Regions from separate parts of the Qipengyuania benthica genome, predicted to be linked through region 2. Evidence: predicted binding sites of a transcription regulator. Region 2 holds the regulator's gene; each other region holds the start of a gene.
What was found. Region 2 encodes LexA, which represses DNA repair genes until DNA is damaged. Its sites were predicted from a motif close to GTTCCNCNCTTGTTCT; they were not measured.

Region 1: a site for LexA is predicted at 1,863-1,878, ahead of Q9K01_RS11875 (S24 family peptidase). Genes of this name have one in related genera too.
Region 3: a site for LexA is predicted at 1,527-1,542, ahead of Q9K01_RS14085 (DUF7146 domain-containing protein). Genes of this name have one in related genera too.
Region 4: a site for LexA is predicted at 2,200-2,215, ahead of Q9K01_RS08465 (ATP-dependent helicase). Genes of this name have one in related genera too.

What each region holds. Positions count from the first base shown of each region.
Region 1 covers NZ_JAVAIL010000003.1:614,321-617,805, forward strand. The annotation lists gene Q9K01_RS11860 (MvaI/BcnI family restriction endonuclease) at 1-972, shown strand, start outside; gene Q9K01_RS11865 (HhH-GPD family protein) at 959-1,639, shown strand; gene Q9K01_RS11875 (S24 family peptidase) at 1,947-2,582, shown strand; gene Q9K01_RS11880 (FRG domain-containing protein) at 2,579-3,485, opposite strand, start outside.
Region 2 covers NZ_JAVAIL010000002.1:450,900-454,384, reverse strand. The annotation lists gene Q9K01_RS07475 (ComEC/Rec2 family competence protein) at 1-1,284, shown strand, start outside; gene lexA (transcriptional repressor LexA) at 1,303-1,992, opposite strand; gene Q9K01_RS07465 (molybdopterin molybdotransferase MoeA) at 2,079-3,275, opposite strand; gene moaC (cyclic pyranopterin monophosphate synthase MoaC) at 3,272-3,485, opposite strand, start outside.
Region 3 covers NZ_JAVAIL010000006.1:1,713-5,197, reverse strand. The annotation lists gene Q9K01_RS14100 (DUF6961 family protein) at 108-302, opposite strand; gene Q9K01_RS14095 (thermonuclease family protein) at 293-844, opposite strand; gene Q9K01_RS14090 (lytic transglycosylase domain-containing protein) at 909-1,493, opposite strand; gene Q9K01_RS14085 (DUF7146 domain-containing protein) at 1,632-2,540, shown strand; gene Q9K01_RS14080 (strawberry notch family protein) at 2,616-3,485, shown strand, end outside.
Region 4 covers NZ_JAVAIL010000002.1:662,203-665,687, reverse strand. The annotation lists gene Q9K01_RS08465 (ATP-dependent helicase) at 1-2,192, opposite strand, end outside; gene Q9K01_RS08460 (hypothetical protein) at 2,303-2,887, shown strand; gene Q9K01_RS08455 (GFA family protein) at 2,995-3,393, shown strand; gene rsmD (16S rRNA (guanine(966)-N(2))-methyltransferase RsmD) at 3,397-3,485, opposite strand, start outside.

The DNA.
Region 1 (3,485 bases), on a different contig from region 2:
GAGCCCGATCGCCTCGTGGAATCAACGGTGTCCCTGTATCGTCCCCAGACTAAGTCCGGCGACCCACGTATCTGGTTTGCCCTGCTCGGGCGCTATGCCGATCCCTACAACTTGCTTGCCGTCTTCGAGCACGAAGGCGACCTCTACGTGGTCAACGCGAGCCGGCCCGAGGTCTTGGCCTCGCTCGACAACGCTGGCAGCCCCCTTGGGCATATCGCGGCAATGTACCGGCGAGGTGAGGACCCTGTCGTCGGCGAATTGCTCGATGCGCTGAGGGAGATTGCCGAGCAGGGTTTCGTTCGCACGCTACGTCCGGGTGACACCGGCGTCGGCATGACGTTGGAAACCTTGCTCGGCATCGCGGCCAATGCCGAGAAGACGCCTGACTTCAAGGGGATTGAGCTCAAGGCGAAGCGGATCAAGCGGGCTCCCACCAGGTCCACGTTATTCTCGCAGTCGCCCGATTGGACGGTCAGCCCCGTCGGCTCGGCGTGGAACCTGCTCAGCAACTTTGGGTACCATCGCAATGGCAAGCTTCGCTTGAATTGCGAGATCAACGCGAAGGCTCCAAACTCCCTCGGGTTAATGCTGAGCGTCGACACCGAAAAGGACTGGCTGAAGCAGGACCACGTCCGAGCCGAGGAAGAGCGGCGCGCGCATGTAGTCACTTGGCCCCTCGAGGTCTTGAGAGGCAGGCTTCGCGAGAAGCATCCCCAGACATTCTGGGTCGGTGCGCGCTGCCGCGGTAAAGGTGCAGACGAGCATTTCCATTACATGCAGGTAGAACACACGCGCGCACCGAACGTGCGTAATTTCCAAGCGCTCTTGGAAAGCGGCGTGATCTCCGTCGATTACCTCATGAGCCAGAGGGGCGAGAAGCAACTGGTCAGGGACCACGGCTACCTCTTCAAGATCAAGCAAAAGGACTTCCCGGCACTGTTCCCGCCATCCAATGTCCATGTCCTCGCCTGACACGGTCCTCGGGACCGGCGAAAAGCGCAAGCTGACGCTCCTCGCGGCCGATCTCGCGGACTGGTACCGGCAGGGTGGTGGCCGGTCCTTCCCATGGCGCGAGCCGGGTACACCACTCTACCAGCTCGTTTGCGTGGAAGTCTTGCTCCAGCGGACCCGGGCCGAGACGGTCGCAAGCTTCTACCACCGGTTTTTCACCCGATTCCCGGGTTGGCAGGACCTCGCGGAAGCCCCCGTCGAAGTGCTCGAGGAGTTTCTCAAGCCGCTCGGCCTATGGAAACGCAGGGCCGCCTCGTTGCGTGCACTCGCCGCGTATGCTGCCAAGCATGACGGCATGTTTCCTAACCGTTACGAGGAGCTCCTGCAGGTGCCTGCCGTTGGCCAGTACGTGGCCCACGCGATCTTGATGTTCCAGCATGGAGAGAGGTTTCCGCTCATCGACGTGAACATGGCGCGCGTCGTGGAGCGCTTCGTGCGTCCGCGCAAACTTGCCGACATCCGGCACGATCCTTGGCTTCAGCAAGCTTGCAAGTGGCTCGTGAGGCGAGGCGATCCGAAAAAGGTCAATTGGTCAGTGCTCGACCATGCCGCGTTGACCTGTCGCGCGCGGAACCCCGACTGCCAGTCGTGTTTCGTTTCCAGCAGGTGTGCCTTCAAGGCTGCCTAGGATCTTCGCGAGGCACGGTCAGCTTCTCATACGACGCCAAGTAGGTTTCAACTTTCTCGATCGTGCGGCGCCGCGGTCGCCTTCCGAGCCGAAGGTCAAGAACGAACCGGGGGTCGCCGACTGCCCGCCTCCCGAAGCGCGTCGCGGACATCCGCGATTCCCGCAGGTGGCACTCGATCCTATCCAGCAGTTTCATGTGGTCCTCGACTCGCTTTGTCCTTGTGTTCTTGCTTTGTTCTTAGTAGGAAGACTCCATTGAGTCTAGGAAATTTCCTTCACCCCGGAATTGACCGGAAGGATGCAAGCGATGGAACAAGTACGGGAAGAACTCGACAGGCTGATCCAGCAAAGGCGGCTCGGTTACTCCTCTATTTCCCGCCTGATCGGGCGCAACTCGTCGTATATCCAGCAATTCATCAAGCGTGGATCGCCGCGTAGGCTCGACGATAACGACCGGCGAACGCTGGCGAGCTTCTTCGGCGTCGACGAGCAAGTCCTGGGTGGCCCGCCATTGCCGGTTCGCGACGGCTTGGTCGAGATCCCGGTGCTCGATGTCGATGCATCGGCCGGTTTCGGGGCGATTGCCGAGAGCGAAACGGCGCATACCCGGTTCGGCTTCGACGAACGGTGGCTCAAGCGACTTACGCCGGCAAAGAGCCCCAGCCTCTCGATCATCCACGTCTTGGGCGATTCCATGGAGCCAACGCTCAGCGACGGCGACGAGGTCATGGTCGATGCGTCCGACCACGGCTCCCGCCTGCGTGACGGGATCTATGTCCTGCGCGCCGACGATGCCCTCGTCGTGAAGCGCGTCACTCTTAAGCCCGGTGGGCGCAAGATAACGATCAGCAGCGACAACCCGGCCTACCCGAGCTGGGATGACGTCGACCGGTCGGGCATCCAGGTGGTCGGCCGCGTCATTTGGTTCGGCCGCGCGATCTAGCTGTCTGGCAAGCTGTAGCGTGCCTTCACGTGCTGCGCGGTCTCCTGGATGCTGGGATAGACCGTCGTGGCGTTGATGTTGAGGGCGTCGAGTTGACCAAGGATCCGCTTCTTGTCCTTGACGGTGATGCGCGAAACCTCGAGCCCGTCCTGGCCAGATTCGGGCAAGATCGCCTCGTGGCCAAACAGCAAGAATGCACCCGACTGCGACTTGATACGGGTATTCGTTTGCTTTGCCTTCACGCAGACAATCGAACCAAGATCATCGGGCACGATCCTGGCTTCGAAGAAGCCCTTTTCCGACTTGATGTGATGCAGGAGCTTGCCCGTGACCGGCTCGCCGTTGAACGCTTCGAGCTCCAAGGATAGATCGATATCGTTCTTCTGCTCGTAGCTCAGCTTGGATAGGTTGGATATGCAACTAACCGTGTCGGAATCGTAGTATTTGACCTGCTCTTCCGGCACGCGGAAGATGATGACCTCCCCTTCCTCTTCCATCAGTTCGGGCTTGCAATAGCAGGCGAAAAACAGCGCCACCAACGGGTTGCTCGAGATGTCGAGAAGCCGCGTCGGTAACCCGTAATGCTGCATCCTGACCAACTGGTCGAAGCAGTACTGGTCTCCCTCGAACTCGTCGTAGTGGGCGATGAGCAGTTCCTTGCAGAGGCGATCCTCGTTCGGCATGAACTTCCAACTGCCATTCGGCCACTTTCGAAGCAGCGAAGGCGTTAGTTCGAACGTGACATCCTCGTGGCCCCTGTAAAACGTCTGTTCTCCATCCTTGGGCGGATGCGCCTGCAGAACTTCAAGAAACGCTTCAACGCTGTCGACCTCATCTATGATGTTCTTGTGCCTCTCGGGAGGCTCTGCACCGGGAGCATCGGCCACTCCACCGAGCAATTCG
Region 2 (3,485 bases):
GTCAGCGCGGTGATCGCCGCAGCGTTCTTTCTCGCGATGAAGCTGCTGGGGGCGTGGCCATGGCTGGTGCTGCGGGTGCGTCTGCCGCTGGTCGCCGCCGGCATCGGGGCGTTCGCGGGGATCGGCTATACGCTGCTGACCGGTGCCGAGGTGCCCACGGTGCGCAGCTGCATCGGGGCCTTGCTGGTACTTCTGGCGATCGCATTGGGGCGTGAGCCGCTGTCGATGCGGATGGTCGCGGTCGCGGCATTCGCGGTGCTGCTGCTTTGGCCCGAGGCGCTGGTGGGGCCCAGCTTCCAGATGAGCTTTTCCGCAGTGATCGCCATCGTGGCATTGAGCGGCGCGGGCTGGGTCAAGCGCTTCCTCGCCGCGCGCGAGGAGAGCTGGCTCGCGAGAACGGGGAGACGCGTGGCGATCCTGTTCCTCACCGGCCTGCTGATCGAATTCGCGCTGATGCCGGTGGTGCTGTTCCATTTCCACCGCGCCGGTTTCTACGGAGCCTTCGCCAATGTAGTGGGAATCCCACTCGTGACATTCGTCACGATGCCGCTGCTTGCGCTGGCGCTGATGCTCGATCTGGTCGGCCTCGGGCAGCCGGTGTGGTGGCTGGTGGGACAATCCCTCGACCTGCTGCTTGCGCTTGCGCGCTTCGTTGCCGAACAACCCGGAGCGGTGCAGTTGATGCCGCAGATGCGCCTGGGCACGCTGCTGGTGATGTTGGCCGGGCTTTTGTGGATCGCCCTATGGCGGGGACGGGTGCGCGCCTGGGGCCTAGTGCCGGTGGTGCTCGGGGTGGGAATGTTCCTTGCCACGCCCAAGGCCGATTTGCTGATCACTCGCGACGGGCGCCACCTCGGCATCGTCGGCGAGGACGAGCGTTTGCTGGTCCTGCGCGAAAGCCGCAGCTCCTACGCACGTGACAATCTGCTCGAGATGGCGGGTTCCGATGGAGCAGTGATCCCGCTCGACCGCTGGCCGCAGGCGCGTTGCACGCCGGAATTCTGCACCATCACACTGCGCCGCAGGGAACGTGTCTGGCATGTGCTGATCGGACGAAATCGCCAAATGGTCGAGGAGCGCGCGCTCGCGGCGGCCTGCGATCGTGCGCATATCGTGGTGGCCGACCGGTTCCTCCCGCGCAGCTGCCGCCCGCTGTGGCTCAAGGCCGACCGGCGGTTTCTCGAGCGCGAGGGCGGGACACTGGTCTATCTCGCGGATGGCGAAGTGCGCACGGTGGCACAAAGCCAGGGCACGCATGGCTGGTGGCGTGGAACACCCGACTGACGTGGCGCTCGGCGGCGCTCAGTGGTAGCGGCGCAGGAGCCCCGCGAGCCTGCCCTGGACCTGCACCTGCTCCGCACGATAGACCTGCGGCTCGTAGGAGGAATTGGCCGGGTCCAGCGTGATCCGACCGTCCTGCCGGCGCAGATATTTGAGCGTCGCTTCCTCGTTATCGACCAGAGCCACGACGATTTCGCCATCGCGCGCCGTATCGGTGCGGCGGATGAGCGCGAAATCGCCGTCGAAAATCCCCGCCTCGATCATGGAATCGCCCGAGACCTCGAGCGCATAATGGTCGCCGGGGCCGAGCAGCGCAGCGGGCACGGGAAGGCTGGTCTGCCCCTCGATCGCCTCGATCGGCGCGCCCGCAGCGATCCGTCCGTGCAGCGGAAGTTCGATTATGTCGTTGGCCGGTTCGCGCGCCACCGTTTTCGCGGCGAGTTGCGGCAAAACCGTATCATTGGCGGGCTTTGGGCTGCGGTTGGGGGGCACGGCGTCCTCGGGAGTACGGATCACCTCGAGCGCGCGTGCGCGGTTGGGCAGACGACGGATGAACCCGCGCTCCTCCAGTGCGCTGACAAGGCGATGGACACCCGATTTCGACTTGAGGTCGAGCGCTTCCTTCATCTCCTCGAAGGACGGAGAGATGCCGTTTTCTTCCAGCCGCAGCTGGATGAAGCGGATCAGCTCGTGTTGTTTGCGGGTCAGCATCGCATGGTCCTTGTGTCAGATGCCTGGCTTACCGGGCGAACGAACACGGAACAAGTACGAAACAAATGCAGCGCCGTCAAGCCCGCTCAGGAGAGGAGCAGGCAGGCGATGGGGTCGCCGGTCGTGGCTGCGGCGGCGTGCGGCGGACGGATCGCGAGCGCATCGGCCCGCCGCAGCGTGTGGAGCGCGCCGCTGTCCTGATTGTCGAGTGGGTGGATCGCGCCGCCGATGATCCTCGCGCGGACGAAATCCTGGCGATGGCCCACCGCAGGAAACGGCGCGCCCGCGGGCAGCAGGGTGGGCTGCGGAAGCGCCACGGCCGCGCCGAGCATGGTGCGCAGCAGCGGCAGGACCAGCATCTGCGCGGTGACGAAGGCAGAAACCGGATTACCGGGCAGGCCGACGGCGATGGACTTGCCGAGCCTCGCCACCATGACGGGCCTACCCGGGCGCATCGCGATGCGCCAGAAATCGACGCTGCCGCCTAGCCGCTTCAGCGCGGGCTGGATCAGATCGTGATCGCCCACCGATGCTCCGCCGGTGGTGATGACGACATCGGCATCGGCGTGCGCCGACAGAGCCTCGATCACTGCTTCGAGCCGGTCGGGAACGATGGCGGACGAAGCCGTATCGACCGGCAATTGTGCCAGCATCGCCCCAAGCATGATTCCATTGCTCGCCGGGAGATGCGCCGGGCTCGGCAGAGCCATGCCCGGTTCGACCAGTTCGTCTCCGGTGTCGAAGATCGCAACGCGTATTCGCCGATGGACTGGAAGCGTGCCATGCCCGGCCATCGCAGAAAGCGCGATCAACCGCGCGTCGATCATTTCACCTGCGGATGCCAGTGCTGTGCCGGGCATGAAATCATGTCCGGCACAGCGGATATGCGCGCCTCGACCGGGGGGACCCTCGCCGGTTAGCCGCAGCGTCTGTTCGTCGCGCTCGGCATCTTCCTGGACGAGGATCGTGTCGGCACCGGCAGGCAGGATCGCTCCGGTCGAGATCCTCGCCGCCTGACCGGGCTGCAGCATACCTTCGAACGGCCGTCCCGCCGCGCTTTCTCCCGCGAGGGACCAGGGGCCGGGCAGATCCACCCAGCGGATTGCGTAGCCGTCCATCGCCGACAGATCGGCAGCAGGCTGGCCGCGCACCGCGGTCAAGGGACGTGCGAGATAATGACCCAGGCAGCGCCCGAGCGGCAGTTCGACTACCGGGGTGGGGCGGGCGAGCGCCAGCAGGCGCTGCTGCGCTTCGGAGAGCGGCAGCAGGCCGGCGCCGCTCACGTGTCCTTGGCCAGCCACTCGCCCGATTTGCCGCCACTCTTGGCGAGCAGGCGCAGCGGACCGATGGTCATCCCCTTGTCGATCGCCTTGGCCATGTCGTAAATCGTGAGCAGGGCGGTGCTCGCGGCGGTCAGCGCCTCCATCTCGACGCCGGTCTTGCCGCTGGTGCGCACCTTGGCTTCGACCCGGATACCGATATCGACGTAGTAG
Region 3 (3,485 bases), on a different contig from region 2:
GCAGGATTGAAGGCTCAGGATCAGCCCTATCAGGGACACTGACGCCAGCACGGCGAACTCAATTCTGATGCCCCAGATTCGAAGCCAATTCCGCATCGTGCCGAGCCTCAGTTCGTAGAGCTTTGGCAGCTAAGTTGATCGAAGCGTTCAGCAACAGTCTTCCACGTTGCTATGCCTGCCTCGTCCCCTTCGTTGGATAGCCGCTGGATTTGCTGCGCGATATAAGCGGTTCCCTCTTCGCCATGGTTCTTTTCGACCCAGAGTGCGACGGCCCACAATTCCTGATCGCGGTTCAGCACCATGGCTCACGTCTCCCGGTCCAGGTCCGCGCCAGCCCTTCGCTGACCAGCTGATCGCCAAGCGAGCGGCCGCCGCGCGTTACAACCCGCAATTTGCGACCGTACTGATCCTCATCTCTGCTCCCGATAGTCGTCAGTTCAAAGGGCCCGTCATTGAGCAATTCGACAAGGCGGTGCGTCGCGCGCATGCCGAGCTGGTATTCATAGTCGCAACGAGGCTCGCTGATCTCGGGAGTGTCGATGTCGGCAATCCGGATCTTCACGCCATCAAGCCAGAAAGTATCTCCATCCACGACGCATGTGCGCCGGATGGATCCGCAGATGTCGAATTGTGGGGAGCTTGCTTGCTGGAATAAAGCCTGAGGCTGCTGATCGTCGTTAGCAAGGCTGGCATCATGGACTGGCCAGTTGAGTGCCAGCATCCCTCCAGCAAAAACGATCGCGAATGCTCCCAAACCCAACGCGATCTCCTTTCTCAGCTTCCGGCGCTTCTGTGCCTTCAACGCCTTGCGAAAGTCGAACGGCTCACCGGGGGTCTCATTCACTGGCGTTGTCCGTCTTCATTCCGGCACATGATTTCAGACAATAGCCGGAAATCAGGTAGTTTCGTCAATTGTACGTACCAATTGCTTGCCAACGTCCCAACACAGACCGGACATATTGCGGCGTTTCACCATTGTTGGGGATGCCGCGTGATCGGGAGACGGCACCTGGGCCAGCATTGTAAGCAGCCAAGGCCAGGTGGACTGCGTCGAACCGGTCCAACATATCGCGAAGGTACCGGGCGCCACCGTCGATCGAAGCAAGAGGGTCATGACGGTTCCGGACGCCCAGTTCTCGCGCCGTGGCCGGCATAAGCTGAGCCAGCCCGGCAGCACCGGCTGGACTCACAGCCATCGGATTGAAGCGGGACTCAGCCCAGATAAGAGCACGAAGCAGGTTGGTCGGAAGCCCGTAACGACGTTCAGCCTCGGCTATCGCCGCCATATACAAGCCTTCCCGGTAGGATACGTTTGCTGGCTCGGCCTGGTAGATTGCAGGAAGATATTCCCTTGCCGGCTGCTGGTCCGTCTTCGGCGGAACGATCGCGTGCTCGAACAAGGTGAAATCCTGGGCGCGGACCTGCTGTGAGGAGGTCGCGATAATCCCCAGACAGGCGACCGTTATCGCAGCCAGACGATTGAGGAAGGTCATCTCGAGTGGTGCTCCATTGATTCGAATCGCAAGAGAACATAGATAGAACATATGCCTGTAGGAAAGCGGCGAACGCCTGCGTTTGGGAGAGGAGAGGAGCGCTGATGAGAGGGCCACTTTGCATGCTGAGGAGCTCGCATGTCCCTGTCTGTCCAAACTCATCCCGACCGGTCGCTTGCCGAGACCGCCCGCCGTATCTGCGAATCGCGAGGGGGCAAATGGTCCGGTACTAAGGGCATGGCCTGCTGCCCTGCGCATGATGACCGCACGCCGTCCCTCGGTGTGACGCTCGGCCAAAGGGCCATCCTCTTCCACTGTTTCGCGGGATGCGATCAGCAGAGCGTGCTGGCTGCTTTGGCGCGTGAAGGTTTCGACGCAAGCTCGCTCTTTTCAGGCTCTGCGACTACGGACGGTCCCGAGCCGACCAGAATGCGCAAACCCTCGGCGGCAGCGCTGAGGATCTGGCGCGAAGCGCAAGCTTTGCGAGCCAGTCCTGCAAAGGCTTACCTTGGAAGCCGCGGCATCCTCGCCGCATCTCCGGCGCTCCGCTTCCATCCACGAACGCCGCTTGGCCCGAAAGGACGGACCCGCTTTCTGCCCGCCATGATCGCGGCAGTCAGCCTCGACGAGGGCCCGATCGCCATCCATCGCACGTTCCTTTCGGGCAATGCCAAGGCTGGCTTCGACAAGCCGAAGCGCGCGCTTGGCGCGCTCGGTGAGGCTGCTGTCCGCCTTTTCGCTCCGGCCTCCGGCAAGCTCGGCCTCGCCGAGGGTATCGAGAGTGCGATGTCGGCCTACGCTCTTACCGGCATCCCCGTCTGGGCGACCCTGGGCAATGAGCGCTTCGGCCTCGTCAGCGTGCCCGAGAGCGTGACCGAGCTTCATCTCTTCGTCGATCACGATGCTGGCGGCGAGCTGGCCGCATCGCGTGGCCTGGCCGCTTATGCCCGCGATGGGCGGACGATCCAGGTCCGCAAACCATCCTCACGCGGCACCGACTGGAACGATGAACTGACAGCATGGCTGCGCCGCAAAGCGGCGCCGTAGAGGAGAGAGGGCTTCTCAGATTCCTGATCCGGCAGAGGGCGTGTCCCGATGCCCCCATCAGGAGGACGAATTGCCATGTTTCAATCAGACCTGTTTCCCGCCGGCGAGCAGTTGCCGTCAATGCCATTGGCCTATGCCATTGGCACCCGAGTTGCCGCGCTTCTTGCTTCGGGACGTCATCTTACCCGTACCGACATTTCCGAGCTGTTTGCCGACGAGACCGGTGTCCTGGACTGGGGAAGCGCCTGGAAGATCGACGACTACAACAGCGCGGTCGAGATCGGCGCACTACTCTGGCTTCGAGAGTCCTCACGGATCGATCTGGCGACGAATGTACACGAAGCCGAAGCGCGGTTCGACTGGCTCGAAGCAGCCTTGCCGCAGCGGCACGTTCGCAGCGAAGCACAGGTCGAGCTCCAGCAGTTCTCGACCCCGCCAATGCTGGCCTGGCTGATGGCGAAGGCCGCAGCTGTCTGCGCGCAAGACACGCTCCTCGAACCGTCCGCAGGCAATGGTGCCCTTGCTCTCTGGGGTTGCCTCCAGAACGCTTCGCTGCTCCTCAACGAGATCGATCCGGCAAGACGAGACGGTCTGGCCCACGTCTTCCCCACGGCCACCATCGCTGCGCATGACGGGGAACTGATCGCCGACTTGCTTCGCGGCCCTGTTCCGTCTGCCGTGCTGATGAACCCGCCGTTCGCTCACAGCCTGGAACGCGGCAAGGACGGTGAGACCGCTATGCGTCACCTACGCGGTGCAATCCGGGCCGCTGCTAATCGGGCGAGGATCGTCGCCATTATGCCTGAAGGCTTCGACGCCTCCACCTTCGCCAAGGAACAGGACGAAGCATCGCTGCTCCTCGATGTTCGGCTGCAGCAGATGTTTCGCCGGACAGGGACGGGGATCGCTGTTCGCCTGGTTGTGTTCGACAAGACGCCGATTGCG
Region 4 (3,485 bases), 210 kb from region 2:
AAGACCCGTGCGCCGATCGCGACATCGCTGCGCGGCTTGGCGGCGAAACTGGCCGCGCTGCGCTTGTTCTCCGCAACCCGGACCGGCTTGCTGTCGTAGCCGGTCGCCAGCGCCCGCTGCCAGCCGGGGCCGCGGGTCGCCGACTTGTCGGGGCGGGCGGTAGAGACATGCGCGAAGGGATCGTCCTGCTCGCTCCAGTTCGCGCGCCATAGGGAGGCGCCGCCGGTGAGCGTGGTTTCCTGCTCCACATGCTCGCTCGGCAATTCCTCGATGAAGCGGCTGGGGATCGAGCTGGTCCACTGGCCGTAGATCCGCCGGTTCGCGGCATGGAGGATGGTGCAGCGGCGCTTGGCGCGGGTGATCGCGACATAGGCGAGGCGGCGCTCCTCCTCGAGGCTGGCAAGCCCGCCTTCGTCGAGCGCGCGCTGGCTCGGGAACACCCCTTCCTCCCAGCCGGGCAGAAAGACATGATCGAACTCGAGCCCCTTGGCGGCGTGCATGGTCATGATGGTGACCTTCTCGCCCTGATCGCGAGCGTCGTTCTCCATCACCAGGCTGACGTGCTCGAGAAAATCGGTGAGGCTGTCGTAATCCTCCATCGCCCGCGCGAGCTCGGAGAGGTTTTCCAGCCGCCCTGCGCTTTCCGGGCCGCGATCCTTTTGCAGCATCTCCTCGTAACCGCTCTCGGTCACGATCCGGCGCAGCAGGTTGGCGGGCGTCTCGCTCTGCGCGTTCTCGCGCCAGAGCAGAAACTGCTGGAGCAGGGCCTTGAGCGAATTGCGCGCGCGAGCGGGCAGTTCATCACTGTCGCAAAGGTCTATCGAGGCGGCGGCGAGCGGCATGTCCGTGCGTTTCGCGTGGCGCCGCATGGCGTCGAGCGTTTTGGCGCCGAGGCCGCGTTTGGGCTGGTTGTAGATGCGTTCGAAGGCAAGATCGTCGGCGGGCTGCTCGATCACCCGCAGATAGGCGAGCGCATCGCGGATTTCGGCGCGTTCGTAGAAGCGGAAGCCGCCGATAATGCGATAGTTCAGCCCGATCTGAATGAAGCGGTCTTCGACCTCGCGCGTCTGGTATTGCGCGCGCACCAGGATTGCCACTTGGTCCAACGATGCGCCTTCGCGTTCGAGCCGCTCGATATCTTCGCCCAAACGGCGCGCTTCCTCGGGACCATCCCAGACGCCGATCGCCTTGACCCGGTCGCCTGCGGGCAGATCGGTCCACAGCGTCTTGCCGAGCCGCTGGCTGTTGGCATCGATCAGACCGGAGGCTGCGGCGAGGATCTGAGGGGTAGAGCGGTAGTTCTGTTCGAGCTTGATCACCGCCGCGCCGGGGAAGTCCTTCTCGAACTTGAGGATATTGGCCACCTCGGCCCCGCGCCACGAATAGATCGACTGGTCGTCATCGCCCACCACGCAGATGTTGCGGCGCTCCTGCGCCAGCAGGCGGAGCCACAGATACTGGACCTGATTGGTATCCTGGTATTCGTCGACCAGAATGTATTTGAAACGCTGCTGATACTGCTCGAGGACATCGCGGTGCCGCCGCAGGATATTGAGCATGTGCAGCAGCAGATCGCCGAAATCGCAGGCGTTGAGCGTCTTGAGACGTTCCTGGTAGAGCGTATAGAACTGCTGTCCGCGACCATTGGCATAGGCTTCGTTCTCGACCGCATCGAGGTCGCCGGGATTGAGCCCGCGGTTCTTCCAGCGATCAAGCAGGCTCGCGAGCTGGCGCGCCGGCCAGCGCTTCTCGTCGAGATCGTTTTCGCGGATCAGCTGTTTGAGCAGTCGCAGCTGGTCGTCGGTGTCGATGATGGTGTAATTGCTGGCCAACCCGACCAGCTCGGCATGGCGGCGTAGCATCTTCGCGCCGATCGAGTGAAAGGTACCGAGCCAGGGCATCCCCTCGACCGCGTCGCCGATGTGCCGTCCGACCCGCTCGCGCATCTCGCGTGCGGCCTTGTTGGTGAAGGTGACGCAGAGAATCTCGCTCGGCCAGGCGCGGCGCGTAGCGATGAGGTGCGCCAGCCGTGCAGTGAGCGCGGCGGTTTTGCCGGTTCCCGCGCCTGCCAGCATCAGCACCGGTCCCTCGGTGGTCAGCACGGCGTCCTTCTGCGGACCGTTGAGGTTTTTCGCATAGGCGGGCAGCGCACCCGGGTCGGCGGGCGGCGAGGAGGTTTCGAGAGAATTCATGATCATGCGAACAGTTAGGGAACGGCGGGGGGCAAGGCAAGGGTAACGGAACCCACGCGCCGATGCTGCGTAGAGAAGGGGGACAGCAATTGTAATCGGAGACGAATCCTATGCGTAACCTTATTCTTGCCGGCGCCGCAGCGCTGGCATTCTCAGCAGCTCCCGCCATGGCGCAGAATACCGCACAGGACATGGATGCAGGTGCCTACAACATGACCCCGGCTCAGCAGCAGATGTTCATGAACTGGGAAGACGACCAGCGGATCGCCTACACGCGCTGGCCCATCGAAGTTCAGGAATACTACTGGACTTTGAACGATAACCAGATGCGCGGCTGGTGGGTACTCAACGACGAGCAGCGTCTGCGTATCGTCGATATGCAGCCGCAGCAGCGTGCCGCAGCCTGGACCTCGATCATGAACCAGATGAGCGGTGCGACGCCGATGCCCGCCACGCCGAGCGCCACGACCACGGCACCCAGGACGGCGAATACCACGGTAGGTAACATTCAGTACCGGAGCACGGCGGTGGTTCAGAATACCCCTGGCGACCAAGGCCCGCCCACCGGCGATGTCCCGATCTGCTCGCCCAACGAGCAGGACAATTGCATCAATGCCTGGGAAGCCGGCAAGCGGGGCCCGGGTGTAACCAAGCCGCTCGGCTATTGGCCGGGCCAGCCCGCCAGCAACATGTAACGTTGGCTAACTGACGAAGAAGGGCGGGACCGTGCAGACGGTGCCGCCCTTTTCTTTTGTCCGGCACTGGCGCATCTGCGTTACGAAACCTCAAGGGATTCGATACGATGCTGACCGGAGGATGCCATTGCGGGGCGATCCGCTACGAGATTTCCGGCGTCCCGCTCAATCACGCGCTGTGTCACTGCGTCGATTGCCGCCGCGCCTCGGGTGCGCCGATGGTCGGTTGGGCGATGATGACACAGGAACGATTGGCGGTGTCGGGCGAGCCGTCTACTTATGCCTCATCGGAGCATGCCCGTCGCCATTTCTGCATCCAGTGCGGAACGGGCCTGTTCTACACCAACGACGCGATGCTGCCCGGGCTGGTGGACGTGCAGAGCGCCACGCTCGATGAGCCCGACGAGCTTCCTGCGCAGGCGCATATTCAGACGGCAGAGCGGCTCGGCTGGATAGCGGAGGCGCACCGTCTGCCCGAATTCGAGCGCTATCCTCCGCAGGAATGAAAGCTAGCTGGCGAGCCGCAGGAAGGTAAGCTTGGCCTTGCCGACGCGGCGTTCCGCCTCGATGTCGAGTTGCTTGATCGATACGATTTCGT